DNA from 3 places in the Viridibacillus sp. FSL E2-0187 genome. Region 2 is predicted to be linked to each of the others. Evidence: riboswitches for the same ligand, from Rfam matches in the RefSeq annotation. Region 2 holds a riboswitch; each other region holds the start of a gene.
The links. Region 2 has a riboswitch for cobalamin ahead of MHH85_RS17380 (ABC transporter substrate-binding protein). Riboswitches for the same ligand answer to the same signal wherever they lie in the genome.
Positions count from the first base shown of each region.

Region 1 (5,648 bases), 3.1 Mb from region 2:
AAAGGGAAATCGGTTAGAATCCGATGCTGTCCCGCAACTGTATGTAGGAGCAAACTTTTAAATCCACTGTTAGAACTGTAATGGGAAGGAAAAAGTGAGTGATGATGACAAGCCAGGAGACCTGCCTAGTTTAGTACACACCAAAACCCTACGTGGATAGGAGGTGTTATGTGATAATGAATAGAAACCCTATTTATATGATCACTGTACGACAGCGTATTAGAGAAAGCGTTTGGACTAATGAGGATTTAGAAGTGATAAAAACTTCTGTTTCTAAATATAGAAACGTTTATTCTAGTACGTATTGTCGCAACAGGGAACATATTAATTAATCATAAAAACATCTTTTATTAATTGATAAAAGGTGTTTTTTTAATGAAGAGATAAGGGGAATATGAATGAATATTGAAGAGTTTAAATTACAGTTAAAATCGATGGTGATGCTTTCACAAGTTACAGATACAGTTTGTACTTTATTGCAGGCGAAAAACATGATTGAAAGCTCCATTGAAAATAGTGGAATTGAAAATATTGAAGAAGAATTAGGTAAACTAGAAAAGGCATATTCAAGTGTGTATAACGAACTGGTATATTACTCAAATGATTTGATTGAAGTTAGTATTGAAGAAGAGATGAAAGTGTAACTGATATTTATACTGATAACCAAATTTAACGGTTTGGTAATCATAAAAATATAAATATTGTTAAATTTAGAATATACTGAACAAATTAAAGTTTGTGTGTTATAGTAAGTGAACAATTAAATATCGTGTAGGCTAAGGTGCGCTATTTTAAATTGATAGTCGCTTAAAAGGGAAATCGGTTAGAATCCGATGCTGTCCCGCAACTGTATGTAGGAGCAAACTTTTAAATCCACTGTTAGATTTGTAATGGGAAGGAAAAGTAAGCGATGATGACAAGCCAGGAGACCTGCCTTAGTTTAGTACACACCAAAAAACCTACGCGGATAGGGGGTGTTAGAGAGATTTTTTCAAGGATTATTATATCCTAGTACGATAAGCGAATTTGAAAGGGAATAGTGTGTCTTCTTTTATTATTCCTGATTTTTTTCGGTATTTACTATTTTAAAAATCATCAACCACCTTTTAATGTTTTTCATTAGATGGTGGTTTTTTATTGAATTGGGGGATGGAAAGATGAAAAGTACAGTTATTGGATATCCATATATCGGGCCAAATCGTGAATGGAAAAAAACTATCGAAGCTTTTTGGTCAAAAGAAATAAGTGAACAACAATTCGAAGTACAGATGAAAGAGTATAGATTAGCAAATATTCAAGTTCAGCTAGATGCAAAGATTGACATAGTAACCGTAGGTGATTTTACATACTACGATCGCATGTTAGATTTAGCAGCAATGTTTGGAATTATTCCCGCACGTTATAAATGGAATTCAGATTTAGTATCTCTAGAAACTTACTACGCGATGGCACGTGGAAATCAATCTGCTCCTGCAAGTGAAATGACAAAGTGGTTTAATACGAATTATCACTATATTGTACCTGAGTATGAAGGACAAACTTTAAAATTATTGGACAATAAACCATTGCGCTATTATTTAGAAGCGAAGGAAAACTTTAATGCAGAGCTAAAGCCTACCATCATAGGCCCAGGGACATTTTATTTTTTAACAAAAGAAGTTGCTACGCTGAATAAGCCGTCATATTTACTTCAGTTAATCAATGTCTATAGTCAACTGTTGAGTGATCTTTCTGCAGCCGGTGCAAAATGGATTCAAATAGAAGAACCAATTCTATCAACTTCTTTATCTAAGGAAGATATGAAAATAATCTCAGAAATATATGAACAACTAAACCCTGATAATTACTCCAGCAATTTGCTATTACAAACATATTTTGAGTCAGCAGAATGGTATGAAGAATTGATTAAATTACCTGTAGCAGGCATCGGGCTAGACTTTGTACATGGTCTAGAAGAGAATATTTCTAATATCAAAAAATTTGGATTTCCAAATGATAAAGTTCTAGCAGCGGGTATTATTAATGGTCGTGACATTTGGATTACTCCTTTACAACAATCATTTAAATTGCTAATTGAATTAGAAAGTTTAGTTTCCCCCAATCATCTGTGGATTCAGCCGTCATGTAGCCTAATGCATGTGCCAGTAAGTCTAACAGCAGAAACGAAATTACCAAAAGAGCTATATGAAAACTTAGCATTTGCAAACGAAAAGTTACAAGAGTTAGCTATTTTGAAAAACGCTTTAACAAATAATCGTGATGCAAATCAAGTGGCTTTTGAACAAAATCGATTGACAAGAGAATTGCTAAATAGCAGTTCAGTACGTCAACAAGAAGAAGTACTGAAGAATATTAAAAGGTTGAGTGAAATTCAAATAACACGTCAATCAGCATATGCTATTCGAAAAGATCGTCAACAAAGGCTTTTACAACTACCAGACTTTCCTACAACAACAATTGGTAGCTTCCCACAAACAGCTGAAGTGAAGCGCAATCGTTCACAGCTTAAAAAAGGACTAATTGATAAGGAACAACATGATAATTTCATAAAAAATGAAATAAAAAAATGGATTGCGTACCAAGAAGAACTAGAACTTGATGTTTTAGTTCATGGTGAATTTGAAAGAACAGATATGGTTGAATACTTTGGAGAAAAGCTTGTAGGATTTGCATTTACAGAAAAAGCGTGGGTCGTTTCATATGGATCACGTTGCGTTAAACCACCAATTATTTATGGAGATGTTAGGTGGGAAAAACCAATGACGCTCGACGAAACAGTCTACGCACAATCGTTAACAACTAAACCTGTTAAAGGTATGTTGACCGGGCCTATTACGATTTTAAATTGGTCATTTGTTCGTGACGATGTTCCACGTAGTATAGTAGCTCAGCAAATTGCCTTAGCACTACGTAAGGAAATTGAAGCATTAGAGACTGCTGGTATTCGTATTATTCAAGTAGATGAACCTGCACTTAGAGAGGGTTTACCATTAAAAGCTTCAAAACATGATGCTTATTTGGATTGGTCCGTCGATGCTTTCAAATTAGCTACTTCAGGAGTTGAAGATGAGACACAAATTCATACGCATATGTGTTATTGTGAATTTAATGATTTTATTGAGCCAATTCGTGCACTTGATGCGGATGTTATTTCAATTGAAACATCGAAAAGTCATGGTGAAATTATTGAGGCTTTCAAAAATGCAACATATACAAATAGTATTGGTTTAGGTGTATACGATATTCATAGTCCAAGAGTTCCTGAAATAGATGAAATGGTAGCTGTAGTAACTGACAGTCTTGAAGTTCTCTTACCAGAACAGTGCTGGATTAATCCGGATTGTGGTTTAAAAACACGAAAAACCGATGAAACTTTAGCAGCACTTGAGATAATGGTAAACACTGCGAAATTGTTAAGAAAACGAAGTGTACAAAGTGTAAACTAAAAGAGCATCATTCAAGCTAATCCAATTTGTCAAAAAATAAAATTTGATATAAGTTGCTTGAGAAAGAAAATAAAAATTTTGAATCCGCCTTTACTTAAGATTAGTAGAGGCGGATTTTTACGTTTTATTCATACTACGTTTATCAGTGTAGAGCATTATAAAGAAATGCTTTTATAAAACATTGTATAAATTAGTTTTAGAAACCATACATAAACAACCTTTCTCTATTGATCAACAAATGAAAATTGCTATGTTTGATGGACGTCAAAGTATAATTGATATAGATTAGGTTATCCTATATTAAAAAAGAGGATGATATGATGAATAAACCCATTACGCTTTACGTTTCAATTGCAAATCAGCGTTACTATACTTCTCCTGACGAATCCCCATGGGAATTTAAACTTCAGATTGAACCTCAATATATAAAAATTTTTGACCAACTATTTAATCAAGCGGAATACTTTGATGGGAAGAGTATATGGAGAGCTCAATTACCTTACATTCCATACCATTTAGATCAGGAAAACGATGAAGTTGATCTACGTTTAAAGAAACTGTATGCACTTGTTCACGAATTTGGTGATACTGAAACGAAGCAACTAATCGAACAAATGCCATATTATAGTTGATTGAAAAACATACCTTCGTTACACTTAGAGCAATAGGGAGTGATCGAAGGTATGTTTACATTTACGGATTTAAACGGCAATGGTGTTGAATTATCTTTTAAGAAAAATGCTTTTAACATGGCGCCTAAGCATGTACTAGTCTTGGCTAAATATCATAAACAGTGGTTATTAACGGATCATCCAAAGCGGGGTCTTGAATTTCCAGGTGGTAAAGTAGAAGGAGAAGAGACGTTAGAACAAGCTGCAAAAAGGGAAGTATATGAAGAAACAGGTGCCATCATTCATGAGATCGAGTGGTTAGCAACATACTATGTTCATGATGAGTTTCCATTTAGTAAAGCAGTTTATGTGGCAAATGTCTTGGGAATTGATGACATTCAGCGGAAATTTGAAACGAATGGAGCTGTATTGCTATCAGATGAAGAGTTACATAATAGTGATCGACTAAGCTTCTACATGAAAGATGCAGGGATGAAAAAAATGTTGGAGAAGGTGAGTGAGCGTGAAGATAAATGGCTTCGTTGAAAGTCGTCGTGATTATCCGTCTCCAAATCCCAAAGTTCGTCTAACTGAAATTACATATTGGTCAGAAGGTTTACGAGTGAAAGGATTACTTGCAGAGCCAGTCGCAAAGGGTATTTATGAAGGACTACTCTATCTACGTGGTGGTATGCAAGGTATTGGTATGGTTCGACCTGCTCGTATTGCACAATTTGCATCGCAAGGATTAGTTGTTTTTGCGCCGTATTACCGCGGAAATCGTGGGGGAGAAGGTCGAGATGAATTTGGTGGAAATGACCGTTATGATGCAGTAAACGGTGTCGATGTATTAAAACAATATTGTCATACACATCGCATTCATATATTCGCATTTTCTAGAGGCGGTTTGATGGCGCTTTGGACTGGGATTTTGCGAGATGACATTACATCTATTGTGACTTGGGCAGGCGTTTCTAATCCTAAATTTACGTATGAAGAACGTATAGATATGCGCAGAATGATGAAAAGGGTAATAGGCGGATCACCTACTAAGATACCTGCGGCATATGAAGAGCGTTCACCAATTGCTGAGATAAAAAAATTAAATGCACCGGTATTAATTATTCATGGTAAAAAGGATGAAAACGTTGGATTGCATCATGCTTTATTGCTTGAAGAAAGCTTAAAGGCATTTAATAAGCATGTGGAAACATGGTATTTTAATGACTATACTCATTTTTTCCCTAGTGCAGTCAATCACAAAATGGTTAAGAGCGCATGCAATTGGATGAAACTCCAAAAGGGGTGAACTTATGCTAGGTTATGTAAAAATAACAGTCGACCAGGAAAAAGTAAAAGTTGATGCAAGTTTTGAGGAAACATATCCATTTTGGGTAATTCTTTGCGATGAATTCACAAAAGAGTGTGTAGATGTAGAAATTCAAAGTTGGCAAGAAGAACATGGGGTTATTGAAGAATTGGAAAAAATAGCAGATGTCTCTAAAGATGAAGGTCTTATAAAAATCCAAAGAATTCCCTTAAAAGATGATAATCGTGCATTTTTAAAAAATCATGCTGCTAATAAAGAGGG
Region 1 is NZ_JBBOVG010000001.1:463,766-469,413, forward strand. Features, by position in the region: cobalamin riboswitch at 1-143, shown strand, start outside; gene MHH85_RS02275 (hypothetical protein) at 171-332, shown strand; gene MHH85_RS02280 (hypothetical protein) at 399-644, shown strand; cobalamin riboswitch at 763-952, shown strand; gene metE (5-methyltetrahydropteroyltriglutamate--homocysteine S-methyltransferase) at 1,158-3,446, shown strand; gene MHH85_RS02290 (transposase) at 3,764-4,078, shown strand; gene ytkD (RNA deprotection pyrophosphohydrolase) at 4,130-4,603, shown strand; gene MHH85_RS02300 (alpha/beta hydrolase family protein) at 4,581-5,366, shown strand; gene MHH85_RS02305 (hypothetical protein) at 5,371-5,648, shown strand, end outside.
Region 1: another riboswitch for cobalamin. It lies ahead of metE (5-methyltetrahydropteroyltriglutamate--homocysteine S-methyltransferase); the one in region 2 lies ahead of MHH85_RS17380 (ABC transporter substrate-binding protein).

Region 2 (5,648 bases):
TTGACCTAGCTGTTAAGCAATCAAATGAAAACCCAGTTTACTATGCACAGTATGCACATGCTCGTATTTCTTCCATCTTGCGCCAAGCAAAAGAACAAGGCTTTGCAGCATCTGAAGAACATTTAGATCTTCTTAATGCAGAGAAAGAAATTGATGTCTTGAAAAAAGTAGGGGACTTCCCACAAGTTGTTGCGGATGCTGCGAAGAATCGCTCTCCACACCGTATTACTAACTACATTCAAGAACTAGCAGCAACTTTCCACAGCTTCTACAATGCTGAAAAAGTATTAGATGCAGACAACAAAGATCGTTCAGAAGCACGCTTATCTCTAATTACAGCAGTTCGTACTACAATCGCAAACGCACTAAAACTTATTGGTGTATCAGCACCTGAGAAAATGTAATGACAGAAAGACCCTTTTAGCTACTGAGATTGAATAAGTTTGTGAATCTAAGAGGTACTTATAAAAAGACTATTTCGCACTGAATAAGTGTGGAATGGTCTTTTGGTTTTTATAAAGAACAAACGAAAGAAAAAAAATTGCGCTAGTTAAAGCTAAAATAGCTACACTTAATCCATTCATGTCACAATTTGTTATTGCTAATAGTTCCACCAAGCCTAGTAACAACTTGGACAAGTATTTAAATTTCTGTATAATTGTACAGGATATAATAAAAAATTGTATATTGTGAGACATGTTGGTTCTTTACTTTCATTAGGTAAAGAGAAAAGGGAAGTCGGTGAAAATCCGACGCGGTCCCGCCACTGTATGTGTGAGTAAGTCGTAATTTGTCACTAAAGCCTAACGCTTTGGGAAGGCACGGCAAGCTGTGATCACGAGCCAGGAGACCTACCAACATGGAGACCACCAATTAGAACTACGCGGATAGAAATGGTGTCAGTAAAAGTGCATTTTGAGTACAGCTATGTATATATTCACTGTCATCGTATCTCTCGTCGTAAAACGAGAGATTTTTTTATGAACAAGGAGGAAATGTAAATGAAGAAAATATGGCAATTTTGTTTAGTGTTTGTTTTAGCACTAGGTGTATTAGTAGGCTGTGGCCAAACGGAAGATACGAAGAAAAAGGAAAATAGTGAGCCAGCGACAGAGCAACAGGTAGCGGGTTATCCATTAACAGAGACTGATGCACTTGGTAATGATGTGAAATTTACAGAAGCACCAAAGAGCATTATTACTTTGGTACCAAGTAACACAGAAATTCTTTTCGCGTTAGGTTTAGAAAAAGAAATTACTGCTGTATCGGATAATGATGATTATCCTAAAGCGGCAACGAAAAAAGAAAAAATCGGTGGCATGAAATTTGACGCCGAGAAAATTATTAGTTTAAATCCAGACGTTGTTTTCGCACACGAAACACTTCTAGGTACTTCAGAAGCAGGTCTCCAACAATTACGTGACGCAGGATTGAAAGTTTTCGTTGTAAAAAATGCTGGGAATTTTGCTGAAACGTATAAAACAATTGAACAAATAGGCCACATTACTGGTAAAGCAGATGAGGCTAAGAAGATTACTGATGATATGAAAGCAAAAGTAAAAGAAGTACAAGCAAAAGTGAAAGATGTAAAACAAAAATCAGCATTCGTCGAAACATCAGATGAACCTAATATTTACACTGCAGGTAAAGATACATTTATGCAAGAAATGTTTGATCTAGCAAATATAAAAAACGTCACAGCAGATCAAACTGGTTGGTTCCAAATTGATCCTGAAGAAATTGTGAAACGTAATCCAGATACAATTATTGTGAAATACAACCATGTAAAAAATATTGTCGAAAAGGTGAAAAAACGCCAAGGGTTCGATAGTATTACAGCTGTTAAAAATGATGCAGTTGTTCAAGTTGATGCGAACTTAACAAGTCGTACAGGTCCTCGTCTTGCTGAAGGATTAGAGGTCATTGCAAAAGCAGTATATCCAGAGGCTTTTGAGTGAGGAAAACCATTTTAGGGTACACCATAGCCTTTGTGATTTTAATTGTTAGCATTTGGCTAGGTGTATCAATTGGTTCTGTAAAAGTACCAATTAGTACGTTATGGAATACGGCAGCGGATCCAACAGCGACGAATATATTGTGGAAAATACGCATGCCGCGTGTTGTGCTTGCAGGGTTAGTAGGAGCCTCACTGGCCATTGCGGGCGCTGCTTTCCAAGGATTGCTTAAAAATCCTCTCGCCGATCCGTATACGTTAGGAGTGTCATCCGGTGCCTCAGTAGGTGCTGTGGTGACGCTCTTTTTCGGCATTTCGACCCCTATTTTTGGTATATACACATTACCAGCCTTCAGCATGCTAGGGGCCTTATTGGCGATGATGGGTGTACTGGCTTTTGCACGATTAGTTGATCGAACTATGAAAATGGAAACTCTGATTTTAACAGGAATTATCGTTAGTTCATTTTTAGGAGCATTAATTTCATTGTTAATTGCGTTAACAGGTGATGAGTTACGGCAAATCATTGGGTGGCTTATGGGAAGCGTTTCAATGCGTGGATGGCCATATGTCAAGATGGTGTGGCCTTTTGTACTCATCGGATCATTTTTATTATGGTTAAACCGTCGTGAATTAAATGCGATGTTATTTGGAGAAGAACGTGCCAAGTATCTTGGTGTTGACGTGAAGAAAAGCAAAATTCTGATATTAATAGGCGGATCTATGTTAACAGGTGCTGCAGTTGCAGTTTCTGGAACAATTGGCTTTGTAGGACTCGTTGTACCACATATGACACGACTATTATTTGGAGCAGATCACCGTCACTTGTTGCCTTTATCGTTTTTAAATGGAGCATCATTATTAATTGTTTGTGATTTATTTGCTCGTACAATTATTTCTCCAACAGAGTTACCAATAGGTGTCATTACTGCACTTATTGGGGCGCCAGTATTTTCATATATCTTTTTCCGACAAAGAAGAACGAAAGGTGCGTAAGTATGCTTACTGTAGAAAATATTACTGGAGGCTATGACGCCACCAGGCCAATAATTCAAGACGTTTCGTTTAGCGTGAAAAAGGGCGAAATTCTTGGCGTATTAGGACCAAATGGTAGCGGCAAATCCACATTATTAAAAGTGATTAGTGGTATCTTGCCATCAACAACTGGTCAAGTACTTATCGAAGAACAAAATATTAAAGATTTCTCACCGAAGGAATTTGCGCGCAAAATGGCTGTATTACCTCAACTTCATGCCCATGCTTTTTCACATACAGTACGAGAGACGGTAGCCTTAGGTCGCTATCCACATCAAAATAGTTGGTTTTCGACATGGTCAGAACAAGATGAAAATGCAGTGAAAAAAGCTATGAAGCAAACTGGTGTGGATAGTTATGAACATACAAACCTCGAATTTTTATCAGGTGGGGAACAACAACGTACATTTGTAGCACAAGCGCTTGCTCAGCAAGCCGATATCTTACTTTTAGATGAACCTACGAATCATTTAGATATTGCACATCAACGACAACTACTAGATATGATTCGTCTAGAAGCAGTACAAAATGGTTTAACTGTTATCTCTGTTTTTCATGATATGAACTTAGCTTCACTCTATTGTGACCGGTTATTGTTAATGGAAAAAGGACATGTAAAAGCTATTGGGGAACCACATGAAGTCTTGAAAGAACAGCAAATTTTAGAAGTATATAATACGCGTGTTTCAAGTTATCCGCATCCAGAATTGCCAAAGCCACAAGTAACACTAATGCCAACAGCTACGGATGAACGTGAATCCTATATAGTGACAAAAGAACAATTTAAAATAAGAGATGAATTTGTTGAGCTTCGTACGGAATTTCCTTTAAAAACAGTTTCCTCAGCCGTTCACAATGCTGGTTTTGGATGGTTCCAATCATTTGTTAATCGTGCAGTTGATTTGAGTTATATGTGTGCAGATGCACATGAAGAATTAAAAAGTTATCTTGAACAACATAATTTTATGCCATCCAATACGGTGGCTATGATGACTGCAGTTGCAGCGAAGCATGTAGTTATTCGTGAATTTTCAAATACAACTGGAAGTATTATTGTTGCAGTTACAGCTGGTGTTGGAAATGCAGTAGATGTTTCAAGAGCACATGAAAGAGTGAGTAAACCGTATATTGGAACGATTAATACTTGGGTCATTATTAACGGGAAACTAACGGAAGAATCCTTTATGCAAGCAATGATAACGGCAACTGAAGCGAAGGTAAAAGCAATGCAGCAAGAAGAAATCATGGATCCAATATCCAATACGATTGCAACAGGTACATCAACAGATAGTCTATTAATTGCTGCGACACAAAATGGAACGTTTATGGAATATGCCGGTCCTATCACAGATATAGGGAAATTGATTGGTCACGGAGTTTACGAAACGACAGTTACAGCACTACAAGATTACAAACGTGCCAAGGGAAGGTTATAAAATGTTAGCACATACAATTGCTTGTACGATTGGGGTAGCTTTAGATTGGTTAATAGGTGACCCGCCGAAAATGCCACATCCCGTACGTTGGATTGGTACATTAATTGCTAAACTAACAGATTGTTTGAATAAAGGTAAGCACCGTAAATTAAAAGGGCTTTTACTTGTCCTAATTGTTGTTGGTTTAACAACTACAATTACTTTTGCAGTAATTTATTTTGCATATTCTATCAATGTTATTCTAGGTATTTTTGTAGAATCAATATTAATAGCTGTAGGTTTAGCGGGGAAAAGTCTAAAACAAGCAGCACTTGAAGTATACAATCCACTTGTATCAGGAGATTTGCAGGAAGCTCGTGTGAAGTTATCGTGGATTGTAGGACGTGATACAGATCATTTATCGGTACCTGAAGTGACGCGAGGTGTAGTAGAAACCGTGTCTGAAAATACGAGTGATGGTGTAACTGCACCACTCTTTTGGGCGTTTTTATTTGGCGGTGCTGGACTATGGATGTATAAGGCAGTTAATACGCTTGATTCAATGGTAGCTTACAAAAATGAACGGTTCGCAGATTTTGGATACGTAGCTGCACATGTGGATGATGTATTAAATTATGTGCCGAGTAGAATGACAGGTTTATTACTTATGCTAGGTACAAAAAATGAAAGTGGAAAACCATTTGCATATCGCATAAAAGGATGGCTAAGTGATGCGAAAAAACATCCAAGTCCAAATAGTGGTTGGCTCGAAGCGGCTACAGCATATCAATTAGGCATTCAGCTTGGTGGTGTGAATAGCTATAAGGGGATTGTCTCAAATCGTGCGAAAATGGGTGAGTGCCATTTTGAACTAGGGCCACAGCATATTATACGTTCTATTAAACAAATGCAAATCGCAACCATATTATTCTGGCTACTAATGGTCATTTTAGGAGGGGTTTTCGTTGTCATTACCTAATCATGGGGCAAATCCATATCGTTTATATACACAGCTGGGCATTCAACCACCAGTTGATATATTAGACTTTAGCGAAAATGTTAATCCAGCAGGTGCACCAGATTTTATCAAAAATGATTGGGTCGATTATTTGCAATTATTGCAACGTTATCCGGACCCAGAAGGTGAGCCATTTCTATCTGCTGTCGCTAAATATCACGACATTTCTACAGAAAACATCGTATTAGGCAATGGTGCGGCGGAAATTTTCTCATTACTTGCGACA
Region 2 is NZ_JBBOVG010000001.1:3,574,809-3,580,456, reverse strand. Features, by position in the region: gene argS (arginine--tRNA ligase) at 1-404, shown strand, start outside; cobalamin riboswitch at 684-873, shown strand; gene MHH85_RS17380 (ABC transporter substrate-binding protein) at 1,002-1,958, shown strand; gene MHH85_RS17375 (FecCD family ABC transporter permease) at 1,967-2,950, shown strand; gene MHH85_RS17370 (adenosylcobinamide amidohydrolase) at 2,953-4,425, shown strand; gene cbiB (adenosylcobinamide-phosphate synthase CbiB) at 4,427-5,383, shown strand; gene cobD (threonine-phosphate decarboxylase CobD) at 5,370-5,648, shown strand, end outside.

Region 3 (5,648 bases), 1.7 Mb from region 2:
ATCGTATGCTTCTACATATAAATGACTATTCTCATTTGTTAAATGTGGCATTGGATAAATTGTTCGGCTATCCGCATAATCACGTACCTCTACACGCTCTGTACTTGGAGCAATTGATGCCGTACAACTACGAATATATGAAATGCTACCAGTTGGTGCAATAGCTAAACGATATGAATGGAATAAACCGTATTGCATGACATCTTGCTTTAACGTTTCCCACATCTTTGTCGTTATGATTGGAACATTTCCAAGTGCTTTTAACACAACAGGTGATACTTCTTCTTCGATTTTATTTACATATTGATCGAAATAGATACCTGAAGCATAATCACTATCCTCAAATCGGTAGAATGATTCGCCATTTTCTTTGGCAATTTCCATTGATGATTTGAGAGAATAATAGTTCATCGCTTCCATAAAGCAATCCATAAAATCAACAGATTCTTTCGAGCCATACATGATTCCTTCGGTAACAAGATGGCCATGTAGATTCATGCAACCAAGCCCTACTGAATGCATTAATTTATTTGCTTTTGCGACAGACGGAACATTCTTTATGTGCGTCATTTGAGACACATTTGTTAAAAGGTGCATAGCTGTATCGACTAACTTTTCAAAATCCTTTACTTTACTCGCTGCATGGATATCAATTGAACCTAAGTTACAAGATACATCTAGCCCGTATTCATTTGGTTTATCTTGGTCAGTAATAATGCTTGTTTCCTGTACTTGTAAAATTTCTGTACATAAGTTTGACATTTTCACTCGACCGATATTTTTGAGTGGATGTACTTCGTTAACATTATCATCAAAAATTTCAAACGGATAGCCCGATTCAAATTGCGCTTTTTTTACTTCTGTATAAAGTTTACGCGCATTCAAACGTTTAATCTTACGGATATTCGGATTATCTAGTAACTCATAGTACATCTCTGTAATTGAAATCTCAGACATACGCTTGCCATATTCTTTATAAATATCGTAAGGACTAAATAATACAATATCTTTATCTCGTTTCATAAGTTCAAAGAAAATACTTGGAATAATAATGCCTGTTGATAGAGTTGCTAGACGAATTTTATCATCCGCATTCGGTTTTTTTGATGAAATGAAATTTTCGATATCCGCATGGAATACATTTAGATAGACAACTCCCGAACCATTTCGTTGTCCAAGCTGATTTGAATAACTGAATGAATTTTCTAGTAGTTTGGCTACTGGGATAACACCGCTTGCACGATTTAAAATCTCTTTAATTGGATCACCTAATGGACGTAAATCCGTTAAGTTCACCCCAACTCCTCCACCTAGGCGTGAAAGTTCCAAACAATAACCAATATTTTCAGCAATACTATTCATGGAGTCATCCATAGATAGTTTAAAACAGCTAACTAATTCGCCACGTGCTTTCTTCCCACTATTTAATGCTGTTGGCGTTGCAGGTTGATATGCTTCCATCATAGCTTCGACGGAACGTTCTGCTAGTGTAGTGTCACCTTGTGCTAAATACAAAGCAATAATGACAATACGGTCCTCATATTTTTCTAAAATTTCTTCCCCGTCACGACTTTTCATTGCATAGCTATCGTAAAACTTACTTGCACTCATGAAGGATGGGAAACGGAAATTATAATCATATGCTTTTTTGTACAGCTGTTTAATAAATTCCATATCATACATATCGATAAATTCTTTCTCATAGTAACCTTCATCGACTAAATAGCGAATTTTTTCTTCGATATCAATAAAGTAACGTAAACGCACATTTACATATTCTAAAAAGTAACGGCGCGTTGCTTCACGATCTTTTTCTAACTCTAATTGACCAGTTGTGCTATAACTATTCAGTACATCATTATTAAGTTTTAAATATGTTTTCATCCCATCACCCTCGTTTCATAAAACGTTTGTATTGCTTCATAATCAGCTTGATATCCCCTTAAATCTAGCTTACGCACTAAGGGAACATGATAAGTTGCTGCGATTTTCTCACCAGCACCTCCAAATACCGCATGTCCGAAGTTACTGTTGCCACTGACAACTACTCCCTTACACAATTCCTTGTTTTCTTCTAAAAAACGAGTCACTTTTACAGGGATATCACCTAAACCGTCAGTATATGTAATTAATAGATAAGGCTCGCTCAATAATAATCCCTCAGAGATTTCAATTGATTCTACCTTTAGTTTGGAGACTATATTTCGGACATTGCCAGTACGACTTGCATAAACAATCATTGTGCAATCAGCTCAATTTGAGAAACAATCTCCGTTACATCTCCTATAAATGTTTCGTTATATTCAAGAACAGGCACGCTTAAAAAGCCTGCATCAATAATTGTTTGCTTTGCTTGTTCATCGTGATCAATGTTCACAATTTCTGGCTCAAGTCCTGCACGTTGTAATTCAGATTTTACCCAAAGACATTTAGGACAGATTGTTTTCGTATAAAGTTTCATATATATACCTCTTTTCATTATATAAAAAGGCTATCTCTAAGAGAGACAGCCTAAGATGGGAACGTTAAAAATACATAAGAATGTTTACGTTCCCACTTCTTATTCCCCGAAGAAATGATTGATTTGTTTCATATAGGCAGGTCTCCTGGCTTTGCTTCATTCTTTGATCCCCTTCCCATGCGAATGCACAGTGGCTTTAATCATCGTCAGCTTAACAGTTGCGGGGACAGCGTCGGTATTGTACCGAACTTCCCTTTTAAACTACATATAGTAGTACCTTAATAAAACGAACACAATATATTGTTATTCAACAGAACTAAGTGTACCATTCTTCAAATAAAAAGTAAATCTAGAATTGGGAATTTCTCAAAGTGAGATTATTCAATATTATCAGCTGAACAATTCGCGTAACAAAATGCTTAAATCCGTCTCACTCCGGCAATACATGTTTAGTTCAGCGTAGCCGATAATTGCAAATCCGTATTAACTTCTCCGTAATAAGACGTTATTGTTGTTAAACTTAGATTTTCAAACGACTTTATAGAAATATTTTAGTGTAGTTTTTAACAGCTGATTGATAAATGAAGCATTATTTTATGCGAAAAATGGAGCTATAAATAGCATTGAAATAGCAAAAATAGTACACGTATAGCTCATTATTTTTGGTAATTTCACTTGATTCTTGGCCTTATAGAATCCTGAAAACTGAAGTTTATTACGATACAAGACAAATAATAGCATAAGAATAGAAATCCCTACTAACCAACCACCAGTAGTATTATCTACATTGATATCAAATTGTGAGTAAATTTGCTTTACAATGCTTCCCATAATACCACCTAAAAGTAAAAAAATAAAAATTATACGAATCAGTTCTAATATAAGCCTCATCTATCTACCTCCTGCGTTGAAGTAAGAGCAATTTATAAGTTCATTAATATATTCTTTTTGGAGTAATATTTTCTTTGAATTAGTTAATTTAAGCAGCACTTGTGTTGTATGAACGCTCTTACTTTATTTTTCACTACAAACTGCGTAATTTAAAATAAGGTTTAATATATTTTTTTATCAATATAATAATAAAAGCACATAATAGATAATACTTATAAACAAGATGCCTAAAAAGACTAATGGGGAACCATAACCTATAAAAGCGAATACCAGATCCGTTTGAACAACAGGGTCATATTCGTTTAATATATTTGGCTTGTAAAATTTTGTTTTAATATATCCCCAACAAAAGTATAGATGAATAATATTATATGTATTATCAATGAACAAAAAAATGCTTGTATAATTGTCTTCATTACATTTCTACTTCTATTCGATTGATGCTTAGGAAGGAAAGAAATTTAACCGTTTTTCTCTCTTACGTAATCTTCTACGATGATATTAATAACCTTGTATGATTCTTCTACTATGGCTCTGTTAGTATTTTTATTTCCCGAGTATGTTATTAAAGCCTTCCAGAGAGCCCAACCTCTTGCTCTTCTCCACGTTTCTTTATCCATATTCAATGTATTTTTGAATGTCTTTCTACTCTTTTCATCAAAAAATGTCCAAGCCATTGCAGCATCACAAGCAGGATCTCCCACTCCTAATATTCCAAAATCAATTACTGCGCAAAGCTTACCGTCTTTAACTAATAAATTACCTGGTGCTACATCACCATGAACCCAAACTGCTTTTGAATTCCATTTAGTAGCCAAGGCCAGATCCCAAATCTCTATTAATAAGTGTTCATCAAAAACATCTTTATTACGCACAATAGCATCTCTAGATTCTTCATCGTAAACAGCTAAAGATCCACCTCTATAAAAATTATGCTCGCCAGCTATAGGGCCTTTACTAGCATCAATCGATTGTAATTCAATTAAAAATGCTCCTAAGTCCTTTGCCAATTGATTAATGTCATGAATGTTTTTGTGAGTCAATGACTCTCCCTCTAACCACTCATTGATAGACCAAGGCCAAGGATATTCTTCACTAGGATTACCTTTAGCTAATGGTGTAGAAATTGGTAAAGAAAGATCTTTGCTTAAGATGGGTAGCCATTTTTGTTCTTTCTCCACTTGAGGAACATAGCTGGCCGCACTTGGCAGCCTTACGCTCATTTGCTCACCTAAATGAAAAGTTCTATTATCATGCCCACTAAATTTTACAGGTTTGATTGCTAGATAAGACCATTTGGGGAATTGTTCATTTATCAATTTCACAACTAAATCCACGTTAATATTTTTCATTAAATACCTCTCTAAATGTTATTCAGAATAAGTTTGTTAGACAATTCTTTTCCTTCTCCTTCAAGCCCTAGTTGTCTTTGCAAATGGTTTGGAAGTATACAAGTGAAATTTTTAACAATTTTAACAGTTATCTCTTCTTGATTTGTGTAACCTGTAATTTCTTCACCTATCATTGCCAAATCAAATGGTGAATTGGCGAAAATGGTTTCTGCTAATCGCGTATATATCTCATCAATTTTATTCAACCATGGGTTTAACTTATATGTAAGGGGATATTTATATGGAAAAATCTTTTCAAATGACGCTTGTGGTATAGCGATGTCTAACCAATCTGACTCAGTCTCTATTCTTGTAACAAAAATAACACAAGGTAACTCAATACCATTTGATAGAGATAATGTTCCGTAAAATTGGCTATTACTTTGATTTTCTATATGTATAGGTAAAGATATTGATTGGTTTGGGTAATCCCCTTTTTCTTTCCATAGACCTTTAACTAATGCATTTTTACACAATGCTTCGAGAGCTATATTGAGCCTTTTACTATCCCCTGAAGGAAAATATTCCATCGAAAGCTCATAAAAACCACCAATCCAAGTTTCAGGGTTATTGTAGTAATCATACTCCACTTTATTCTCAACTCCATTTAGATCTTCTCCACCATTATATCATGATGCCTTCACCTAAATAGCTACTTTTCTAGCAAATCGCTTTTATATGATTGGTAGAAGGAAGTATATAAATCGAAGTTAGATATAAACTCCCCTTGGATGTTTCTAAATTGTCTAGTTAAAGTACTCCTAGAATTATTTTGAGAATTTTGCAAATATCGAATACTTTCTTCAAGATCTAAGCAACTTTTTATACTTGCTTTCAGATAATCCTTTGTTTCATGAGAATATGTTTCTCGGAAAGCTAGTTCAAGTAATATTTCTCTTGTTTCT
Region 3 is NZ_JBBOVG010000001.1:1,827,374-1,833,021, reverse strand. Features, by position in the region: gene nrdE (class 1b ribonucleoside-diphosphate reductase subunit alpha) at 1-1,884, opposite strand, end outside; gene nrdI (class Ib ribonucleoside-diphosphate reductase assembly flavoprotein NrdI) at 1,881-2,240, opposite strand; gene MHH85_RS08825 (glutaredoxin family protein) at 2,237-2,461, opposite strand; cobalamin riboswitch at 2,580-2,757, opposite strand; gene MHH85_RS08820 (hypothetical protein) at 3,056-3,352, opposite strand; gene MHH85_RS08815 (aminoglycoside phosphotransferase family protein) at 3,814-4,704, opposite strand; gene MHH85_RS08810 (hypothetical protein) at 4,716-5,333, opposite strand; gene MHH85_RS08805 (hypothetical protein) at 5,396-5,648, opposite strand, start outside.
Region 3: another riboswitch for cobalamin. It lies ahead of MHH85_RS08825 (glutaredoxin family protein); the one in region 2 lies ahead of MHH85_RS17380 (ABC transporter substrate-binding protein).